DNA from 3 places in the Mycolicibacterium wolinskyi str. Jessa 2025 genome. Region 2 is predicted to be linked to each of the others. Evidence: predicted binding sites of a transcription regulator. Region 2 holds the regulator's gene; each other region holds the start of a gene.
What was found. The regulator LexA, encoded in region 2, represses DNA repair genes until DNA is damaged. The targets are predictions, from matches to a motif close to CGAACANNTGTTCG.

Region 1: the regulator LexA is predicted to act here: its motif matches at 4,667-4,680, upstream of ACOI2T_RS28225 (error-prone DNA polymerase).
Region 3: the regulator LexA is predicted to act here: its motif matches at 4,547-4,560, upstream of cofD (2-phospho-L-lactate transferase).

The regions. Positions count from the first base shown of each region.
Region 1 covers NZ_CP185960.1:5,706,751-5,713,391, reverse strand. The annotation lists gene ACOI2T_RS28255 (APC family permease) at 1-22, shown strand, start outside; gene ACOI2T_RS28250 (hypothetical protein) at 253-1,323, opposite strand; gene ACOI2T_RS28245 (SDR family NAD(P)-dependent oxidoreductase) at 1,399-2,175, opposite strand; gene ACOI2T_RS28240 (helix-turn-helix transcriptional regulator) at 2,262-3,116, shown strand; gene ACOI2T_RS28235 (MbnB/TglH/ChrH family RiPP precursor modification enzyme) at 3,029-4,324, opposite strand; gene ACOI2T_RS28230 (hypothetical protein) at 4,332-4,553, opposite strand; gene ACOI2T_RS28225 (error-prone DNA polymerase) at 4,694-6,641, shown strand, end outside.
Region 2 covers NZ_CP185960.1:4,384,895-4,391,535, reverse strand. The annotation lists gene ACOI2T_RS21555 (molybdopterin guanine dinucleotide-containing S/N-oxide reductase) at 1-909, opposite strand, end outside; gene ACOI2T_RS21550 (acyl-CoA dehydrogenase family protein) at 1,021-2,181, shown strand; gene ACOI2T_RS21545 (LGFP repeat-containing protein) at 2,360-4,690, shown strand; gene lexA (transcriptional repressor LexA) at 4,710-5,438, opposite strand; gene ACOI2T_RS21535 (LysM peptidoglycan-binding domain-containing protein) at 5,746-6,165, shown strand; gene nrdR (transcriptional regulator NrdR) at 6,327-6,641, shown strand, end outside.
Region 3 covers NZ_CP185960.1:5,408,786-5,415,426, reverse strand. The annotation lists gene ACOI2T_RS26745 (glycosyltransferase family 2 protein) at 1-360, shown strand, start outside; gene manB (mannose-1-phosphate guanylyltransferase ManB) at 372-1,448, shown strand; gene ACOI2T_RS26735 (NUDIX hydrolase) at 1,445-1,984, opposite strand; gene ACOI2T_RS26730 (coenzyme F420-0:L-glutamate ligase) at 1,981-3,351, opposite strand; gene cofD (2-phospho-L-lactate transferase) at 3,348-4,340, opposite strand; gene ACOI2T_RS26720 (WhiB family transcriptional regulator) at 4,634-5,023, shown strand; gene ACOI2T_RS26715 (metallopeptidase family protein) at 5,033-5,455, opposite strand; gene ACOI2T_RS26710 (DUF3499 domain-containing protein) at 5,587-6,006, shown strand; gene ACOI2T_RS26705 (phosphomannomutase/phosphoglucomutase) at 6,093-6,641, shown strand, end outside.

The DNA.
Region 1 (6,641 bases), 1.3 Mb from region 2:
CACCCCGTCGCTCGTGGAGTAGGTGCGGCGACGCCGAGTCCGACGAAATGGCTGTTCCCGCAGAGGGTTTCCAGCCATTCCGTCGGTCTCACGCGAAGTATTTCTCCTATTGGTGGTCTTCTGACGCACTGTGGCGAACGTGCAGGCTTTTGCGACCGAGAGCCGTGATCGCCACGAAACGTTGCACGCTCGTCACAGCGTCCGCCACTCCATCTACGGCGTCAGCGGAGCCTCGTTGTGCGCAAAGGGCGCTCAGCTGCCGGCGGCGTTACCGATGCCGGACTCGCCCTTCACGTGGGCAAGCTCGAACGGATCGAGAATGTCCCACACCGTCGCGACTGCCTGATCCTTGAGAACGGCGGCCGGATCTTCCAGGTTCAGCAGGTCGGCGGCGATGTCGTAGCCGTAGTACGCGAACGATCCGATCGGCGTCGTCTTGATCAGCTCGTTGATGATGAGCTGGCGGGCACGGTCACCTTCCGGTCCACTGCCCAGGCCGGGCGCCAGGGCGGGCAGGATCTTGCTGATCGGAATGACGGCGTTGACCCACGGCACGATCTGGCTGCCGCGGTAGATCTGCTCGGTTGCTTCGCGAATGAACGGATCGAATGCGTCGAGCGCTTCGGGCGTGAGGTTCATCAACGCGTTCCGAAGCTCCATGATCTCGTCGGGGATATCGGTTGGCTCCGGATCATCCGGTCGGAAGGGGTTGGGGCTCCACGGCGTATCCGCGGCGGTGTCGGCCTGCGTCTCGACGGCAGCGGCCACCTTCGGCGAGCTGACCACCGTCGTGTTCGTCGGCTCGGCAACCGGTTCGGTCTCCAGCGTGCTGTCCGGCTTGGGAGCGGCGGCCTGCTTGGGTGTGAACAGGTTCTTGAGCTTCGCGATCTGCTCGGCCTCGAACTCCTCGGCGCTCGGCTTGGCGGCAGGCTTGGTTGCGGGCTTGGTCGCCGGTTTGGCCAGTGAGTCGGAGATCGTCTTCGACACTGTGCTGACGGTCTTGGTGACCTGCTCGTTGAGCTTTTCGCCGGCCTTCTCGAGGTTGTCGTTGAGCTTCGACAGCGGCTTGGGGCGGTCGGGCTTCGTATCGGCCTTGGAATCCGATTCCGAATCAGACTTTGAATCAGTCTTGGCACCCGCGTTGGCGGCCGGCTTCTTGGGTCCCGTGTTGGGTTTGGAGCTGCTGCTGGAGGTGGTGTCCTTCGAGCCGCTGTCGGTGGACTCCGCATGCGCGGTGCCCTGCCCCGCCGCGGCGATGGCCGCCCCGACACCCACCGCTACCGCAACACCGCCGACGTAGCCGATGTACTTCGTTGACGTCATCGCCGTCCTTTCACAGCCGATCCCCAGCCCAGAGGCATCGTAGGGGGTAGGCGAGGATCCGGCAGCGCGAGGGCGTCACACCCAGGTGCCGCCGTCGACGCGCAGCGTCACGCCGGTGACGTACGAGGCCCGGTCGCTCAGCAGCCATGCCGCGGCCTCGGCGACCTCCTCGGGCCGGGCAGCACGGCCCAGCGGGGTTTCTGCGACGATCCGCTCGATGACGCCGGGGCTCACGTCCTCCCACTGCTGGATCATCTCGGTGAGAGTGGGCCCCGGCGCGATGGCGTTGACCCGGATGCCCTCGGATCCGTATGTGGCGGCGGCAGATTCGGTGAGGCTGTTGACGGCCCTCTTCATCGCTCCGTACGCCGGCAGCTCGGGATTGCTGTGCAAACTGCCGACGCTTGAAGTGTTGACGATCGCACCGGTCTTGGCGGTGGCGCGGATCGCAGCGATCTCGGCGGTCATGGCCTGCCACACGCCTTTGAGGTTGACGGCGTAGACGTGATCGAAGTCGGCCTCGGCCACCTCGTCGAGCGGTCCCGGTGGCTGGATCGTCGCACCGTTGTTGAAGGCGATGTCGAGCCGGCCCCACAACTCGACGGTGCGCTGGACCGCGGCTTGCACACTGGCCCCGTCGGCCAGGTCGCACACCACGTAGTCCGCTGTGCCGCCGGCGTCGCGAATCTCGTCGGTGACCGTCTTGAGCTCACGCTCGGTCCGAGCCGCGAGCAGCACGGTCGCACCCTCACGCGCGAACAGGCGGGCCGCCGCCGCGCCGATGCCTCGTCCCGCGCCGGAGATGAATGCGATCTTGCCGGTGAGCATGCCGATGTGTGTCGTTTGAGTCATGGAATCGAGCGTGCGGGCGGTCACGCAGCGGATCCAGGTATTACCGATACCTGGCTACCGCCGCGGCGCCCCGGACAATGGAAGGCGTGGACAAGCGTGAATTCGGGGCGTTTCTGCGCAGCAGGCGCGAGCGGATCAGTCCCACCGATGTCGGGTTGCCGGTCGGTGCTCGGCGTCGCACCCCGGGTCTGCGCCGCGACGAGGTCGCGCACCTCGCGTTCATCTCCACCGAGTACTACACGCGCCTGGAGCAGGCCCGTGCCCCGCATCCGTCGCGGGAAGTGCTCGCGGGACTGACGCGCGCGCTCAGATTGTCCGATGCCGAACGTGCCCACCTGTATGTGCTGGCCGGTGTCGAGCCCGCGGCGCCACTTGGTCCACCGCGCGCCGTCCGGCAGAGCATCCTCGACCTGTTGCATCGTCTGCCGCAGGCCGCGGCGATCGTGCTGTCCGCCACCTATGAGGTGATCGCCTGGAACGACCTCGCGTGTGCGCTCATGGAGGACTTCTCGGCACTGTCGCGCCGCGACCGCAATCTCGTGCGACGCGCGTTTCTCGGACCGCGGCCGCCGGGCGGGCGGCGGCTGTACGGCGTATCCGACGCCGACGAGTTCGGCCGCACGTGCACCCAGCACCTGCGGGCCACCGCGGCCCGCTATCCGGACGACCCCGAGACCGCTGAGCTGATCGCCGAATTACGCGCGGGCAGCGAGGAATTCCGACAGCTGTGGGACGCCCACGACGTGATCGCCCAACCCGCTCTGTGTAAGACGTTCGCACATCCCGTGGTCGGCCCGGTGGCGGTCAACTGCGATGTGCTCGACATCGCGGATCGCGACCAACGGGTCGTGATCTACACCCCGGAACCGGGCTCGCCGTCCGAGGAAGCCATGCGACTGTTGGCGGTTCTCGGCACCCAACGCATGGACGTGCCGGGCTGAGGGGACTCGAGCCATTCGGCGAACTGTCGTCCTTCATCGATTGCCCAACGCTGCGGCGACGACGCATCGAGGTAGGACTCCAGCAGCTTTTCGGTGTCGGCCATGCCGTGTGTTGTGATCAGCTCTCGCAGCAGGTCCGGGCAGGCAAGCGTGAGCTGACCGAGCCGCGCCCGGTCGGCCAAACTTCGCAACAGGCGCATACCGGGATCGTCGGTCGGCGGATCGGCCGCGGCGCGCGCCGTGTAGGCCGCCAGGCGCCGCTCCCAGTCCCTGGTTTCGGCGAGGCCATGGGTAACGCGAAATCCGTTGTGAGCATACGGTTGTCGGACACGCCGGAACGGCGGTGACTCGACGGTGCCCGCGCACGCACGGTGCAGCGCTTCCAGGACAGCCCTCAGGCCGGCGGCGCCGAGCATGACCATCGAGGAGGGGACCGCCTCGAACACCACTGCCCGCAGCTGCGGCAGTTGTCCGACGACGTGGCTGAGTATCGTCAGCAGTTCGAGATCGGGGCCGCCGATGTGAGCGTCGAGGTAGTAGCCGTCGAGTTCGACGCCGCCGGCGACGTGGATCTCCAGCACGCGATCGAGGGGCAGGGCGGCGAGCACCTCGTCGACGGATTGGCGGCCGTTGCGCTGGTTGGTCAGAAGGTTGTGCAGGTCGAGCAGGATGCCGCAGTCGGCGCGCTCCACGATCTCGGCGATGAACACCCCGTCGGGCAGCTCACCGGGCCGCGGGCGTAGATAGTTCACCCCGGTCTCGATGAGAAATGGTCGTTCTGAACAGCTTTGGTAGCCACGGATATGCTCGACCGCAGCCTCGACCCCGCCCAGGGTTTGGGCCGGCGGCAGGAGAAATCCGGCATCGAGATCGCGGCCCGCGTGCCGGACGCGGTTGAACGACAGGTGCTCGCTCCAGTGCGGGGCGCCGAGACGTTTCGCGCACGCGGCGGTCAGCGCGAGACCCTGGGGATCGGGTGCCTCGCAGCCGCCGACGGGAAAACCCACGCCGTGCACGAGCGCGGGGCGGCCCCGGCTTTCGAGCCATGTGAAGGCGGGTTCATTGACGTCCCAGCCGTTTCCGTCACGTGGGTGCCACATGGTCTGCGGCTCGACCTCGACCATGTCGATCAGGTGGGCGATGTCGTCCCACACCAGATCAAGCCCGGTGGTGGCGATGACGCCGACGCCGAGGCCGGGCCGAGACATGGCAGCGTCATCCCATGTTGGGCGCGGCGAAGCCCTCTTCGTCGACGACGAAGTCGGCGAACGTCTGCCACTGCAGGTCCAGCCCGGAGTGACAGCCGGGGCAGCCGGCCTTACCGAGCACCTCGGCCTGCGCTTTCTGGAACTTCTTGAGATCGAACAGCACCGAGTCGGGGGCGCTGATCCGGATCCGGTCGCGCGGCGGCAGGGGCTGGGGATTCAATTCGGCCATGATGATGTCCTTTCTCGCTGGTCACCGGGCAATCCGGATAGGTCGACGGTAGGAAGTCCGATGCTCAAGATCGCGCGTAGTCGACTACTTGAATTCCGCGGCAATGGCCGTGTCGAACATGTGTTCGATACACTGGTGTGGTGGGTTGGCACAACGGGCCGCCGAGCTGGACCGAGATGGAGCGCGTGCTTACCGGCAAGCCGCGTCGCTCCGGCCTGCCGCTGGAAGACCAAGCCGGTGACGGCGGAGACAGCCCGGCCTGGTCGCGTAAACGGGGTGCCTATGAGCCGCCCGAGCGGTCCCGGACGTCGGCATCGGCGATCCCTTATGCCGAACTGCACGCGCATTCGGCCTACAGCTTCCTCGACGGGGCCAGCACGCCGGAGGAGCTCGTCGAGGAGGCGGCCCGGCTCAACCTGCGGGCCATTGCGCTGACCGATCATGACGGGCTCTACGGCGTGGTGCGGTTCGCCGAGGCTGCCAGGGAGCTCGACGTGGCCACGGTGTTCGGCGCCGAGCTGTCGCTGGGCAATGTCGCGCGCACCGAACATCCCGATCCGCCCGGGCCGCACCTGCTGGTGCTGGCCCGCGGTCCGGAAGGGTACCGCCGGCTGTCGCGCGAAATCGCCAAGGCCCATCTGGCCGGGGGCGAAAAAGGCAAGCCCCGCTACGATTTCGACGCGTTGACCGAGGCCGCTGGCGGGCACTGGCACATCCTCACCGGATGCCGCAAGGGGCATGTCCGTCAAGCGCTTTCGCGCGGCGGTCCGGAAGCGGCGAGCAAGGCGCTGGCCGATCTGGTCGACCGGTTCGGGGCGGACCGGGTCAGCGTCGAGCTCACCCACCACGGCCAGCCCTGTGACGACGAACGCAACGCCGCGCTGGCCGAGCTCGCGCCCCGCTTCGGTCTCGACGTCGTCGCCACCACCGGCGCGCACTTCGCGGCCCCCGACCGGGGCCGGCTGGCCATGGCCATGGCCGCGATCCGGGCCAGGAATTCGATGGACTCTGCGGCGGGGTGGCTGGCGCCGCTCGGTGGCGCACACCTGCGGTCGGGGGAGGAGATGGCCCAGCTGTTCGGCCCCGACATCGTCTCGGCCGCTGCCGATCTCGGCGAGCAGTGCGCGTTCGGGCTCGCCCTCATCGCCCCGCAGCTGCCGCCGTTCGACGTGCCCGCCGGGCACACCGAGGACAGCTGGCTGCGCCATCTCGTCATGGCGGGAGCGGCTGAACGCTATGGATCGCCCGAGCGGGCTCCCAAGGCGTACGCGCAGATCGAGCACGAGTTGCGAATCATCGAACAACTGGAATTTCCCGGCTATTTCCTGGTGGTGCACGACATCACGCGGTTCTGCCGGGACAACCACATCCTGTGCCAGGGCAGAGGATCGGCGGCCAACTCGGCGGTCTGTTACGCACTCAAGGTCACCAATGTCGATCCGATCGCCAACGAGCTGTTGTTCGAGCGGTTCTTGTCACCGGCTCGCGACGGCCCGCCCGACATCGATATCGACATCGAATCGGACTTGCGCGAGAACGTCATCCAGTACGTCTATGAGCGTTACGGCCGGGACTACGCGGCCCAGGTCGCCAACGTCATCACCTATCGCGGCCGCAGCGCGGTCCGCGACATGGCCCGCGCGTTGGGATTCTCCCAGGGGCAGCAGGACGCCTGGAGTAAGCAGCTCAGCCGGTGGAACGGGCTTCCCGATTCGCCGGACGTGGCCGAGATCCCCGAGCCGGTGATCGACCTCGCCACCCAGATCGCCAACCTGCCCCGCCACATGGGCATCCACTCGGGCGGCATGGTGATCTGTGACCGCCCCATCGCCGACGTGTGCCCGGTGGAGTGGGCGCGGATGGAAAACCGCAGTGTGCTGCAGTGGGACAAAGACGACTGTGCGGCAATCGGTTTGGTGAAGTTCGACCTTCTCGGGCTCGGCATGCTCTCGGCGCTGCACTACGCCATCGACCTGCTCGACGAACACAAGGGCATCAAAGTCGACCTGGCCAAACTGGACCTGTCCGAAGCCGCGGTCTACGAGATGCTGCAGAAGGCCGACTCGGTCGGGGTGTTCCAGGTGGAGT
Region 2 (6,641 bases):
CAGCGCGGTCAGTTCGTCGGCCGCCAGCCCGCTGATCCGCGCGGCCCATTGCGGTGACTTCGCGATGCCGTCGTCGTGGCCCAGCAGGTAGCGCTCGAACCGCTCATATCCGGTGCAGTACGTGGCCAGGAAGTCGCGGTCGGCCAGGCCCTCGGTCGCCAGGACATGGGCCAGGCCGAGCATCACGGCCACGTCGGTGCCGGGAACCGGTGCCAGCCAACGACACTCGCCGTCGACGTCGTCGCGCAGCGGGCTGACCGACACGATCTGCCCGCCGCGGTCACGGAACCGGCGCAGGGCGTCGCGGGTCGGGTGTGCCGTGGTGCCGCCGTGGTTGATGCCGGTGTTCTTCATGGCGATCCCGCCGAAGCACACCAGCATGTCGGTGTGCTCGACGATGACATCCCACTGCGTGGAGCGTTTGAACAGGTCGTCATGCGTTCCGACCACGCGCGGCATGATCACCCCGGTGGCTCCCAGGCTGTAGGAGTGACGCGAGGACGTGTATCCGCCAAGCATTTTCAGGAACCGGTGCACCTGGCTCTGCGCGTGGTGAAATCGCCCGGCGCTGGCCCAGCCGTAGGAGCCGCCGTAGATCGCCTCGTTGCCGTGGGTTTCGACGACGCGGCGCAGTTCGTCGGCCAGCAGTTCGGTCAACTCGTCCCAGGACACCGCGACGTATTCGTCGGCGCCGCGTTCGCGGCTGGGCCCAGGGCCGTCCCGCAGCCAGCCCCGCCGCACGGCGGGCCCGGCGATACGTGAACGGTGCCGAACCGATCCGGGCAGGTTCCCCAGCAGCGGCGACGGATCGGCGTCGCCGGGCGGTGGCGTCACAGCGGCGATGTCGCCCCCGGAGATGTCCGCGCTGAACGCACCCCAGTGCGCGAGGCTCGTGGGGGATGGGCGCATGGCCGCAGTTTACGGTCCGGGCTCTCGCCGGGCACGGCCTCCCGTGCGACCAACCATCCGGTTGGTATAGGTTGGCCCACAAGTCCACAACCCAGTACCGGAGGTCACACCATGGGTGGAGCCGTGAAGTACCAGCGCACTCTTTTCGATGCCGAGCACGAACTGTTCCGCGAGTCCTACCGGGCCTTCCTGGAGCGCCATGTCGCGCCGTACCACGACCAGTGGGAGAAGGACAAGATCGTCGACCGTGGCGTCTGGCTGGAGGCCGGCAAGCAGGGCTTCCTCGGTATGGCGGTGCCCGAGGAGTACGGGGGTGGCGGCAATCCCGACTTCCGTTACAACACGATCGTCTGCGAGGAGACCGTGGCGGGTCGCTACAGCGGCATCGGCTTCAGCCTCCACAACGACGTCGTCGCGCCGTACCTGCTGCGGCTGGCGAACGAAGAGCAGAAGCAGCGTTGGCTGCCGCAGTTCTGCACCGGTGAGCTAATCACCGCGATCGCCATGACCGAGCCAGGAACCGGCAGCGACCTGCAGGGCATCAAGACACGCGCGGTCAGAGAGGGCGACCACTACATCCTCAACGGGTCGAAGACGTTCATCACCAACGGCATCCACTCCGATCTGGTGATCGTGGTGGCCCAGACCGACCCGGAGAAGGGCGCCTTGGGCTTCTCGCTGCTCGTCGTCGAACGCGGCATGGAGGGCTTCGAACGCGGGCGTCACCTGGACAAGATCGGCCTCGAAGCCCAGGACACCGCCGAACTGTCTTTCACGGACGTCAAGGTTCCGGTCGAGAACCTGCTCGGCGAAGAAGGCCAGGGCTTCGTCTACCTCATGCAGAACCTCCCGCAGGAGCGCATCTCGATCGCGATCATGGCCGCCGCGGCCATGGAGGCGGTCCTGGAGCAGACACTGCAGTACACCAAGGAGCGCAAGGCGTTCGGCAAGCCGATCGGCAGCTTCCAGAACAGCAGGTTCCTGTTGGCCGAGCTGGCGACCGAGGCGACCGTGGTCCGCATGATGGTCGACGAGTTCATCCGGCTGCATCTGACCGACGAGCTGACGGTGGAACAGGCCGCGATGGCCAAGTGGTACTCGACCGAGAAGCAGGTGGAGCTCATCGACCGCTGCCTGCAACTGCACGGCGGTTACGGCTACATGCGCGAGTATCCGGTGGCCCGGGCCTACCTCGACGCCCGCGTGCAGACCATCTACGGCGGCACCACCGAGATCATGAAGGAGATCATCGGGCGCAGCCTCGGGGTTTAGGCGTCAAAATTCCCCGCGATACCGGGTCTGCGGGCCCGCATGACGCCGGTTTCGCGGGTTTTTTGGCCTAGTACGGCCATGTCCCTTGGTTATCGTCTCCTACTGACGCAAAGTTGTCGGGCGGGATGTTTTCAGGTGAACCCTGTGAGGGGAACTTTGCCGAACGAGCGGAGGGTGCATGACGAGGCCGGGTGCGAGGCTGAACACGGCCGTTCGGCGGATGACAGTAGGCCTGCTCGCGGTGGCGCTCGCGGGTCTGTTGGCGCCGACCGCCTCGGCGACCCCGGAATCGGACGCTGACGCCGCGATCACCTCGGCCTGGGATGCCAGCGGCGGTGGCGGTGGCCCGCTGGGGGCTCGTCAGGGCGGCGTCTATGCCGTCGGGCCGGGATTCGCTCAGAACTTCGCCGCGGGCAAGATGTTCTTCACACCCGACACCGGTGCGCACTACGTGCAAGGCGCGATCCTCGAGAAGTACGAGTCGCTGGGCGGCCCGGCCGATGGTGATCTCGGCTTTCCCACCATCGACGAGGGCGCGGGCCGCGCAACCGACAGCCGGAACTCGACTTTCAGCGCGGCCGACAAGCCGGTGATCTTCTGGACCCCGGCCACCGGTGCGAGGGTCGTGCGCGGCGCCATCAACGCGGCCTGGGACAAACTCGGCGGATCGGCCGGAGTCCTCGGCGTGCCTGCCGAGGACGAGACGTACGACGGCGACGTCGTCACCCAGAAGTTCACCGCGGGCGAGCTGTCGTGGAACCGTAAGACCAAGGCGTTCACCACCGTTCCGCCCGAGCTGGTCGATCAGCTGGCCGGGCTGCAGGTGCCCGATGATCCGACCTCGGCGATCGATGCGGCGCGCCGCGCCGCGGGCGGGCCGTTGGGTCCGCTGGGCGCGAAGGACGGTGACCAGTATCCGATCGGCAACGCGGGCGGCCTCGGCCAGAACTTCGCCGGCGGCAAGATCTTCTACAGCCCGGAGACCGGCGCCAACGTCGTGACGGGCCAGGTGCTGGAGAAGTACGAGAGCGTCGGCGGCCCGGAGGGCGATCTGGGCTTCCCGACCAGCAGCGAAACCGAAGGCGGGCTCGGACCGAACAGCCGGATCAGCACGTTTTCCGCGGCGGACAAGCCCGTGATCTTCTGGACGCCCGACTACGGTGCGGTGATCGTGCGCGGCGCCATGAACGCCGCATGGGACAAGCTCGGCGGCGCCACCGGCACGCTCGGGGCGCCGATGGCCGATCAGACCGAGGACGGCAGCGTCGTGACGCAGCGGTTCAGCGGCGGCGCGATCTCGTGGGATCGCTCCGACAACACGTTCACGACCGAGCCGCCCAACCTCGCCACGGAACTGGCCGGGCTCGAAATCCCCGGCCTGCAACAGTCGCCGCAGGCCGGCAGCCCACCACAAGCGTCCGACGACACGGATTCCAAGCCGTTCTCGTGGCAGTGGAACTGGTGGTGGCTTCTTGCGCTGATCCCGGTTCTGTTGCTGGCCGGGCTGATCGTCGGTGCCGCGCTCTGGCATCGGCGCCGGGGCCGTGACGACGACTTCGACCACGACCCGTTCGACGACGATCACTACGACGACGGTCCGCACGACGATCGGTTCGACGACGACGAGCACTATGGCGAAGGCCGCTATGAATCGGCGCGCTACGACGAAAGCCGCTTCCGGGACGACGCCTATGCCGACGACCGGGGCGGGGATCGCGGCAGCCCCTATCAAGCGACGGCGGATTACCAGACTGGCGAGGCCCCGACATCGCGCCTCGTCGCCGAGCCCTACCGTGAGACGGCTACGGGCGGATCCCCGTTCGACGGGCCGACCGATGCGTCGATGCCGGTCAGTCAGTGGGCCGCGCCTGGCGGTTTCGGCCCGCGCGAGGCCGACGAGGAGGAACCGCCCGAAGAGGCGGCCGAGCTTGCCGACGCCCATCCTGGCGAAGACGGATACGACGAGGACGATTACGACGACGGCGACGAGTACGTCGACGGGGACGAACTCGAAGACGACGAGGATGTCGTGGACATCGGCGTCCTCGACGACCAGAGCCGGCTCGACGATGACTTCGACGACGAGGACGAACTCGACGAAGAAGGCGACCTCGAGCAGCACGGTCAGGACCTACGCGCGGCGCCCGGGATCCCCAGCAGCCTGATCGCCGGCGTTCCCGCCGCCGCGGCGTTCAACGATGACGACGATCAGGACAACGTCGATACCGCGCCGACCCGTGTGGTGACCGATGCCGACCTGCGCAGCAGCGGGCCACCCAGTGGACGGCACGCCGCGATCGAGCTCGATGAACCGATGCCCAGCGCGACGGCCATTCATCTGCCGCTCGACGACCCGCAGCGGGCACCGCAGGGCTACCCGATCAAGGCGGACACCAAGTCGGGTCTGTACTGGTCGCCGGACAGCAGCCAGTACGACGATGCGATCGCCGAAATCTGGTTCGCCAGCGAGGAGTTCGCCCGCACGAATGGCTTCGTGCGGGCCGACTGAGTAAGCCCGGGCCGCCCGCTCAGATCTTGCGGATCACCGTGACGACCTTGCCGAGCACGGCCGCGTCGTTGCCGGGGATCGGATCGTACGCCGGATTGTGCGGCATGAGCCAGACCTGGCCGCGGGTGCGCTTGAAGGTCTTGACCGTGGCTTCGCCGTCGATCATGGCCGCGACGATGTCGCCGTTGTCGGCCACGTTCTGCTGACGGACCACGACCCAGTCGCCGTCGCAGATCGCCGCGTCGACCATCGAATCGCCGACGACCTTGAGCAGGAACAGTGAGCCTTCACCGACGAGCTCACGGGGCAGCGGGAAGACATCCTCGACGGCTTCTTCGGCGAGAATCGGCCCGCCCGCCGCGATGCGCCCGAGCACGGGCACGAACGTCGGTTCGGGCAGGGCATCGGACCCGGCCACGTCGGTGGACACCAACGGGGTCGCCGGATCGTCGGCGGCGCGGACGTCGACTGCGCGGGGCCGGTTGGGGTCGCGGCGCAAATAGCCTTTGCGCTCGAGCGTGCGCAACTGGTGAGCGACCGACGACGTGGAGGTGAGACCGACGGCGTCGCCGATCTCACGGATGCTCGGCGGGTAGCCGCGACTGGTGACCGACGCGCGGATGACCTCGAGGATGGTGCGCTGGCGCTCGGTGAGGCCGCCGTCGACCGCACGAGGCCGGCTGGCGCCCTCGGTCCCGGCCGGGCTGTCGGTGCTGCCGTCCGTGATGTCGCTGCTGTCGTCGCTCATGGCGCCGAATGTAGTCGCCTACCACCAGATAATCAAACATGTGTTCGAGGCGTGTCGGCCGTGTCGGCCCCGCCTTCGTCGGCAGACCGAACTTGTCGGTACCCCGTTCTATCGTTTGGCAACAGTTCGATCACACGTTCTATTAATCGAACATGTGAGCGACTATATTCGAACACAGGAGCGAATACGCCGGACGAAAGGCAGACAGATGGCCATCCTCGACATCCCCACCGAACGCCGTGACAGCGCGTTCCGTGCTTCCAGCGCTTCTCGCGCTTCCCACGCTCTCCGCGCCGCTGCCGACCCCATGCCGCGCCCCGCCCGGGTCCGGCCGCGCGGCGAGCGCCCGATCTCCCGGCCGCAGCAGGTGCGGCCGAACGGGGCGGCCCTTGGCCACCGCGGAACCGGCGTGCTGATGTCGCGCGCGTCCCATCGCCGGCGTCCCATCACCCCGGCCACGACGGTCCTGCTGGCACTGGTCGCGGCGGCGATCACGGTGTGGCTGGGGTTGGTCGCGCAGCTGGGCGGCGTCATGGGGCCCGCCGAGTCGGTTCCCACCGAGCTGGCGGTGGTTCAGGTCCAGTCCGGCGAGACGTTGCAGCACGTCGCGCAGCGCATCGCGCCCGACGCTCCGGTCGCCGAGGTCGTGCAGCAGATCCGCGATCTCAACGAGCTCGACTCCGCGGCCGTGGAGGCCGGTCAGACGCTCATCGCCCCTGTTGGCTGACGTGTGACATGAGGGATGAAACGCCGTGGCGGGCAAGCGCACTGACCATCGGCGCCACGACATACGCACCATTGGACCCGGCGGTGAGTCTCCCGAGAGCCACGCGGGTACGCTCAAGAGCGCTCGAACTAGTTGTCTGGCGGCGTGACGAAGGAGCGGTGATGCACTGTCCGTTCTGCCGTCACCCTGATTCGCGCGTGGTCGATTCCCGGGAGACCGATGAAGGCCAGGCGATCCGCCGGCGCCGGTCGTGCCCGGAATGCGGCCGCCGGTTCACCACCGTCGAGACGGCCGTGCTGGCCGTGGTCAAGAGAAGTGGCGTCAGTGAGCCGTTCAGCCGGGAGAAGGTCATTCGGGGCGTGCGGCGCGCCTGTCAGGGCCGGCAGGTCGACGACGATGCGTTGAACGTGCTGGCGCAGAAGGTCGAAGACGCCGTGCGCGGGCTGGGTACCCCGGAAATTCCGAGCCACGAGGTC
Region 3 (6,641 bases), 1.0 Mb from region 2:
TCCGGCTCGTGTCTTTTGCTGCGCCGGGCGGCGTTCGATGCGATCGACGGATTCGACGAGCGCTACTTCATGTACATGGAAGACGTCGACCTCGGCGACCGGCTCGGCCGGGCGGGCTGGGCCAACATCTATGTGCCGTCCGCGGAGGTGCTGCACTACAAGGGCCACTCCACCGGGCGTGACCCGGCGCGAAACCTGGCCGCCCATCACCGCAGCACATACACTTTCCTGGCAGATCGGTACCCCGCGGTATGGCAAGCGCCGCTGCGGTGGACGATCCGGGGGGCGTTGGCCGTACGCGCGGGGCTGGTAGTTGGAAAGTCTCGGCGTATGCAGTCGAAGAGGGGGGCGTTGCAGTGACAAATCCGGGGATCAATCCTGGCGAAGTGGATGCCGTCGTACTGGTCGGCGGTCAAGGCACCCGGCTTCGGCCGCTGACACTCTCGGCACCGAAGCCGATGCTGCCCACCGCCGGGCTGCCGTTCCTGACGCATCTGCTGTCGCGGATCGCGGCGGCGGGCATCAAGCACGTGGTGATGGGCACGTCGTACAAGGCCGAGGTCTTCGAGGACGCGTTCGGCGACGGCTCCGAACTCGGGCTGGAGATCGAATACGTCACCGAGACCGAGCCGCTCGGCACGGGCGGGGCCATCGCCAACGTCGCCGACAAGCTGCGCTACGACACCGCGATGGTGTTCAACGGCGACGTGCTGTCGGGCGCCGACCTCGGCGCGCTGCTGGAAGCGCACGACGAGCATCGTGCCGATGTCACGCTGCACCTGGTCCGGGTCGGCGATCCGCGCGCGTTCGGCTGCGTGCCGACCGATCCCGACGGTCTCGTCACCGCGTTCCTGGAGAAGACGCAGGATCCGCCGACCGATCAGATCAACGCGGGCTGCTACGTGTTCAAGCGGGCGGTAATCGACAAACTGCCGAGGGGGCGGGCGCTTTCGGTCGAACGCGAGGTGTTCCCCGGCCTGCTGGCCGACGGCTTGCGGGTCTGCGGATACGTCGACATGTCGTACTGGCGCGACATGGGTACCCCCGAGGACTTCGTGCGCGGTTCGGCAGATCTGGTGCGCGGCATCGCAACCTCGCCCGCACTCAACGGCCACCGCGGTGAGTCGCTCGTGCACGAGGGCGCGGCGGTCGCGCCGGGCGCGCTGCTCATCGGCGGCACCGTGATCGGTCGCGGCGCCGAGATCGGTGCCGGAGCCCGGCTCGACGGTGCGGTGATATTCGACGGCGTGCGCGTGGAGGCCGGTGCGGTGATCGAACGCTCCATCATCGGCTTCGGCGCCAGGATCGGGCCGCGCGCGCTGATCCGCGACGGCGTGATCGGCGACGGCGCCGACATCGGAGCCCGCTGCGAGCTGTTGCGCGGTGCCAGGGTGTGGCCCGGGGTGGCGATTCCCGACGGCGGCATCCGCTACTCGACGGACGTCTAGCGTCCGTCGGCGGCGGCTCGCGCAAGCTGGGCCAGACCGAAGTCCGTGTCGGCGGGCAGCGCGTCAAGCGGCCACCACTGCAGGTCCAAAGACTCGTCACTGCGGGCGATTTCGGCGCCCTCCGGGGCCCGTACCAGGAACTGCAGGTCGAGGTGGCGGGTTGGCACGCCCAGTGAGCACTTCACCGGATGCACGTGCAGTGCGGCCAGTTCCGGATCGATGGTCAACCCGCTGATCCCGGACTCCTCGGCGGCTTCGCGCAGTGCGGCGGCGTGCACGTCGGCGTCGCCGGCCTCACAGTGCCCGCCGAGCTGCAGCCACCGGCCGAACCGCGGATGCAGCGTCAGCAAGGTCTGTGTTCCGGTGTGGTCGAGGACGAGTGCCGATGCGGTGATGTGTCCGGGCGCGCATTCCCGTAAGCAGGCATCTGGCCGGGCGGCCAAAAACGACAACACGGCGTGGCGCAGCGAATCCTGCGCGGGATCGGTTGTCCGCCAATGGGTCAGCACATCGACGGCGGAGGTGTGCAAGCTCATCGGTACAGCAGCAGCCCATCCGTGGGTACCGGGTCGCGCGGCGGCTGTTGCTCGTCCGGATAACCGATCGCGATGGCGCCCAACGGCTCCCAGTCGTCGGGCAGGTCCAACTCGGCACGGACCAGATCGCCGGCGAATATCGTCGAGCCGATCCAGCAGCTGCCCACGTCCCGCACCGCCAGGGCGACCAGCAGCGCCTGTACCGCCGCGCCGACCGCGACGGTGAACATCGTGTGTTCGGCGGCGGTGCGCGCCTCGTCGGGATAGCTGTGCGCACCGTCCGGAACCAAGAACGGAATCACCAGTTCGGGTGCGTCGTAGAGTATTTGGCCGCGGCCGACCCGGCGCTCGACCGCGTCGGGAGCTCTGCCGTCACCCGCGAGGTCGGCCCGCCAGCGGTCCTTCATCCGGTCCAGCAGCCGGGTGCGCGTCGCGGTGTCCTGCACCCAGACGAAGCGCACCGGGCGGGTGTGATGGGGTGCCGGTGCGGTGAGCGCCTCGCCCACGGCGGCCTCGATGAGCTCGTGGGGCACCGGCTCGGCGCTGAACCTGCGTACGGACCGGCGCAGGAGCTGAGCTTGGCTGCGGCCCAATTGGATTGCCTCGGCCGTGCCGAGCCAGAACAGATCGTCCTCGCCCGCACGCACCAGCGTGTGCGCCGTCGACCCGTCGTCGGGCAGGTGCAGGCCGCGCACGACTGCCACCGGGATCGCGGTCAGCTTGCCCTTCACGAGGTCGGCGGCGGCGGCGATCTCGTCGGCCACGGCGACCTCGGTGACGAGAAGTTCGTTGCCGTGCCGGTCGCGGGCGCCGGCATAGCCGTGCAGAACCGTCAAACCGGCTGCGCCGATTGCGAAGTCGGTCTGTCCGTTACGCCATGCGCGACCCATGGTGTCGGTTATCACTACGCCCACCGTCACGCCGAGTCGGTCACGTAATCCGTCCCGCAGCGCCGCTGCGCTACCGTCGGGATCGACGGGCAGCAGGGCGAGTTCGGTGGAATCCACGTTCGAGCCGTCGACACCGGCGGCCGCCTGGACCAGGCCGATGGCATTCTCGGTGATCAGCGTGCGGCCCTTGCGGGCGAGCACTCGAACAGCCTCGTCATCGATGAGCTTGCGCCGCAGCGTGTCCCGCTCTTCCGGATCGGAGGGGGCGACCACGATCCGCCCCTCGCACTTCGACACCACCTTGCTTGTGACAACAAGCACATCGCCGTCTTGCAACCACGGCGCCGCGGCGGCGAGGGCGCCGGCCAGATCATCGCCAGGACGGAACTCCGGCAGGTCGGGAACCGGGAGGATCTCGACGCGGTCGGCCGAGCCGTGCTCGCCAGTCGCCGCGGCCGAGCCGTGCTCGCCAGTCACAGTGTCACTCCGGCGATGTCGAGCCCGGCCTGGACCATCTTGGCGGTGGTGGGGGGATCGGTCATCAAGAGCGGTACGGCACGAACCTCGACGCCTTCGATCTCGGCGTGGTCGCCTTCGTGTACCAGCCAGCCATCCAGTATCCCGGTGCCCGACTTCGCGCCGAACCAGCGGCCGACGCCTTCCGACGTGGACTCGACGCCGATGATCGACAAACACTCATCGGCCATGCCGCGCAACGGTTTTCCCGCGATGATGGGCGAGTAGCCGATGACGGGGGCCGCGGTCGAACGCAGCGCTCCGCGGATTCCGGGTATCTGCAGGATGGGGCCGACGCTGACGACCGGATTGGACGGCGCCAGCAACACGACGTCCGCCTCGGCGATCGCCTCGGTTACGCCGGGGCCCGCGGTTGCCTGCTCGGCCCCGACGAACGCGAAGCTGTGCGACGGCACCTTGGCGCGGTGGCGCACCCACCATTCCTGGAAGTGGATGGCCCTGCGCTCGCCGTCGGCCGGGTCGGTGATCACGACGTGTGTCTCGCTGCGATCGTCGGTGACCGGCAGCAGTCGGGCCCCCGGTGACCAGCGCTTACACAGCGCCTCGGTCACCTGGGACAGGGGATAGCCGGCCCGCAGCATCTGACTGCGGACAAGGTGGGTGGCCAGGTCGCGGTCACCGAGGCCGAACCAGTCCGGTTGGACTCCGTAGGCCGCGAGTTCCTCTTTGGCATGCCAGGTTTCGTTGCGATGCCCCCAGCCTCGTTCCGGGTCGATGCCGCCGCCGAGGGTGTACATGCAGGTATCGAGGTCGGGGCAGATCCGGACGCCGTGCATCCAGGCGTCGTCACCGACGTTCACGATCGCCGTGAGTTCGTGCTCGCCGGGGTTGCCAGGGTCGTCGGAGAAGCTTCCAAGCCGTAGAAGGTTCTGCACGCCCAGCAAAAACCGTGCGCCACCGACGCCGCCGACCAGAACGGTGATCTTCACAACGACCGACACTAGGCGTTGAGGGGCCGCGCACGGAAACGACGTCGTCACGGGCAGGACACGCCGAGGTTGCGACGCGCCGATTTGACATCACGGGATGGTATGAATTCCTGTTCCAGCGCTTGACCCCAGCAGCTAACACGTGTGTAATCACAGCAGTGTCATTTTTCGGTTGGTGACCGATTCCGGTGTCGCGGACCGAGATTCGATCATTTGTTCGAATGAAATGGCCGCACATCACAATAGTGGGCTCCACTGAGGGATCTACGAGACCGAGTGAGGAGGCGGGGGATATGTCTTATGAGAGCGGCGATTTCGATCGTGTGGTCCGGTTTGACGGCCGGCTACTCGGCTCGGTAGACAACGCACCGCACATCAACACCGGGCCGACACCGATGGGGGCAACCGGACGTCCCCAACTGAGTTTGGTTCCCGATGAAATTGATGTTGATCCGGCAACCGAAGATGACCAATGGCAGGAACGCGCCCTGTGCGCGCAGACTGACCCGGAGGCTTTCTTCCCGGAGAAGGGCGGGTCTACCCGCGAGGCCAAGCGCATCTGCCAGGGTTGCGAAGTTCGCGACGCCTGCCTGGAATACGCGCTTGCACACGATGAGCGCTTCGGAATCTGGGGAGGTTTGTCAGAGCGGGAACGCAGACGCCTCAAGCGCGGCATCATCTGAGCCGCAGCGTCACTCGTCGTCGATCGTTGGGTCGATGACCGAGGGTTCGACGCCAAGATAGGTGGCCACCTGGGCCACCAGGATTTCATGCAGTAGATCGGCCAGCTCATCGGATCCTTTGACCCGGCGCTCGATGGGCTTGCGGAACAACACAATTCGCGCCCGGGTCGAATTCCCCCTGACGTCCACGCCGGCGGGTATCAGCCGGGCGAGCGCAATGGGACCGTCGGCCACCACCTCCGGTGGCCACTGCACACTGTCCGGATCTTTCGGGGACATCCGCGGAATCTCGTCAACGGCGACGTCGAGCGCGTTGACCCGGGTGGCCCACCGACGCTCGATCGGCTCGTAGGCCTCCAGCACCGCCATGTCGAACCGTTCGGCCCGGCTGCGCCAGCCGGGGACCGACCGCGGCAGCAGCGGACCGCGGATGTCGCGGCCGCGCCGAGATCGCCAATGGTTCCGCTGGGCCACGGGCACGATCGTAACGGTTCGGGATCGGGCGCCCCGCGGCTGCGCGTGTCCGGCAGCGTGCGGCGATCGACCAAGATAATCTCTGGTGCGTGAATGTTCCCCGTCGCTGCTGCCGGCCCGGGTGCCCGCACTATGCCGTGGCGACGCTGACCTTCGTCTATTCGGACTCGACAGCCGTCGTCGGTCCACTGGCCACGGTCTCCGAACCGCATTCCTGGGACCTGTGCGTCGGGCATGCCAGCCGCATCACGGCACCGCGCGGGTGGGAGCTCGTGCGCCATGCCGGCCCGCTGCCGACGCACCCCGATGAAGACGATCTGGTGGCGCTCGCGGACGCGGTACGGGAGGGCCAGGCCGGCACCGTACCGCGGGGTGGTGTGGTTGCCGGGTTCTCCGATCCCGCCACCGGAGTCAGCGGTGGCGCAGTGATGGCCCCGACGGCGCGGCCGCCGGAATCGAACGGGCGGCGACGTGGCCACCTGCGGGTGTTGCCCGACCTCAATGAGTAGAAGCCGGTCGGGCCAAGAGTAGTGAGCGTGTTGTTGCCGCAAGACGGTTAGGCTGGCGCCAACGATCCCGTTTCACAAGGAGTTCTATGTCTCGGCCAGCAGCGGCTGTTCACAGTGTCATCAAGGCCTATGACGTCCGCGGCTTGGTCGGCACGGAGCTCGACGACGCCTTCGTCGCTGATGTCGGCGGCGCGTTTGCCCGCTTGGTTCGCGCCGAGGGTGCCGAACAGGTCGTGATCGGACACGACATGCGATCCAGTTCGCCATCGCTGTCCGCGGCGTTTGCCGAAGGCGTCACTTCCCAGGGGCTCGACGTCATCCGGATCGGCCTCGCGTCCACCGATCAGCTCTATTTCGCCTCCGGCAAGTTGAACTGCCCGGGGGCGATGTTCACCGCGAGCCACAACCCGGCCGCCTACAACGGCATCAAGTTGTGCCGGGCCGGGGCCAAACCGGTAGGCAAGGACACCGGCCTGTCGGTGATCGCCGACGAGGTGATCAACGGAGTGCCGGCCCACCACGGCGCGGCAGGCACCGTCACCGACCGCGACGTGCTGGCCGACTACGGCCAATTCCTCCGCTCGCTGGTCGATCTCAGTGAATTACGACCGCTGCGCATCGCGGTCGACGCGGGC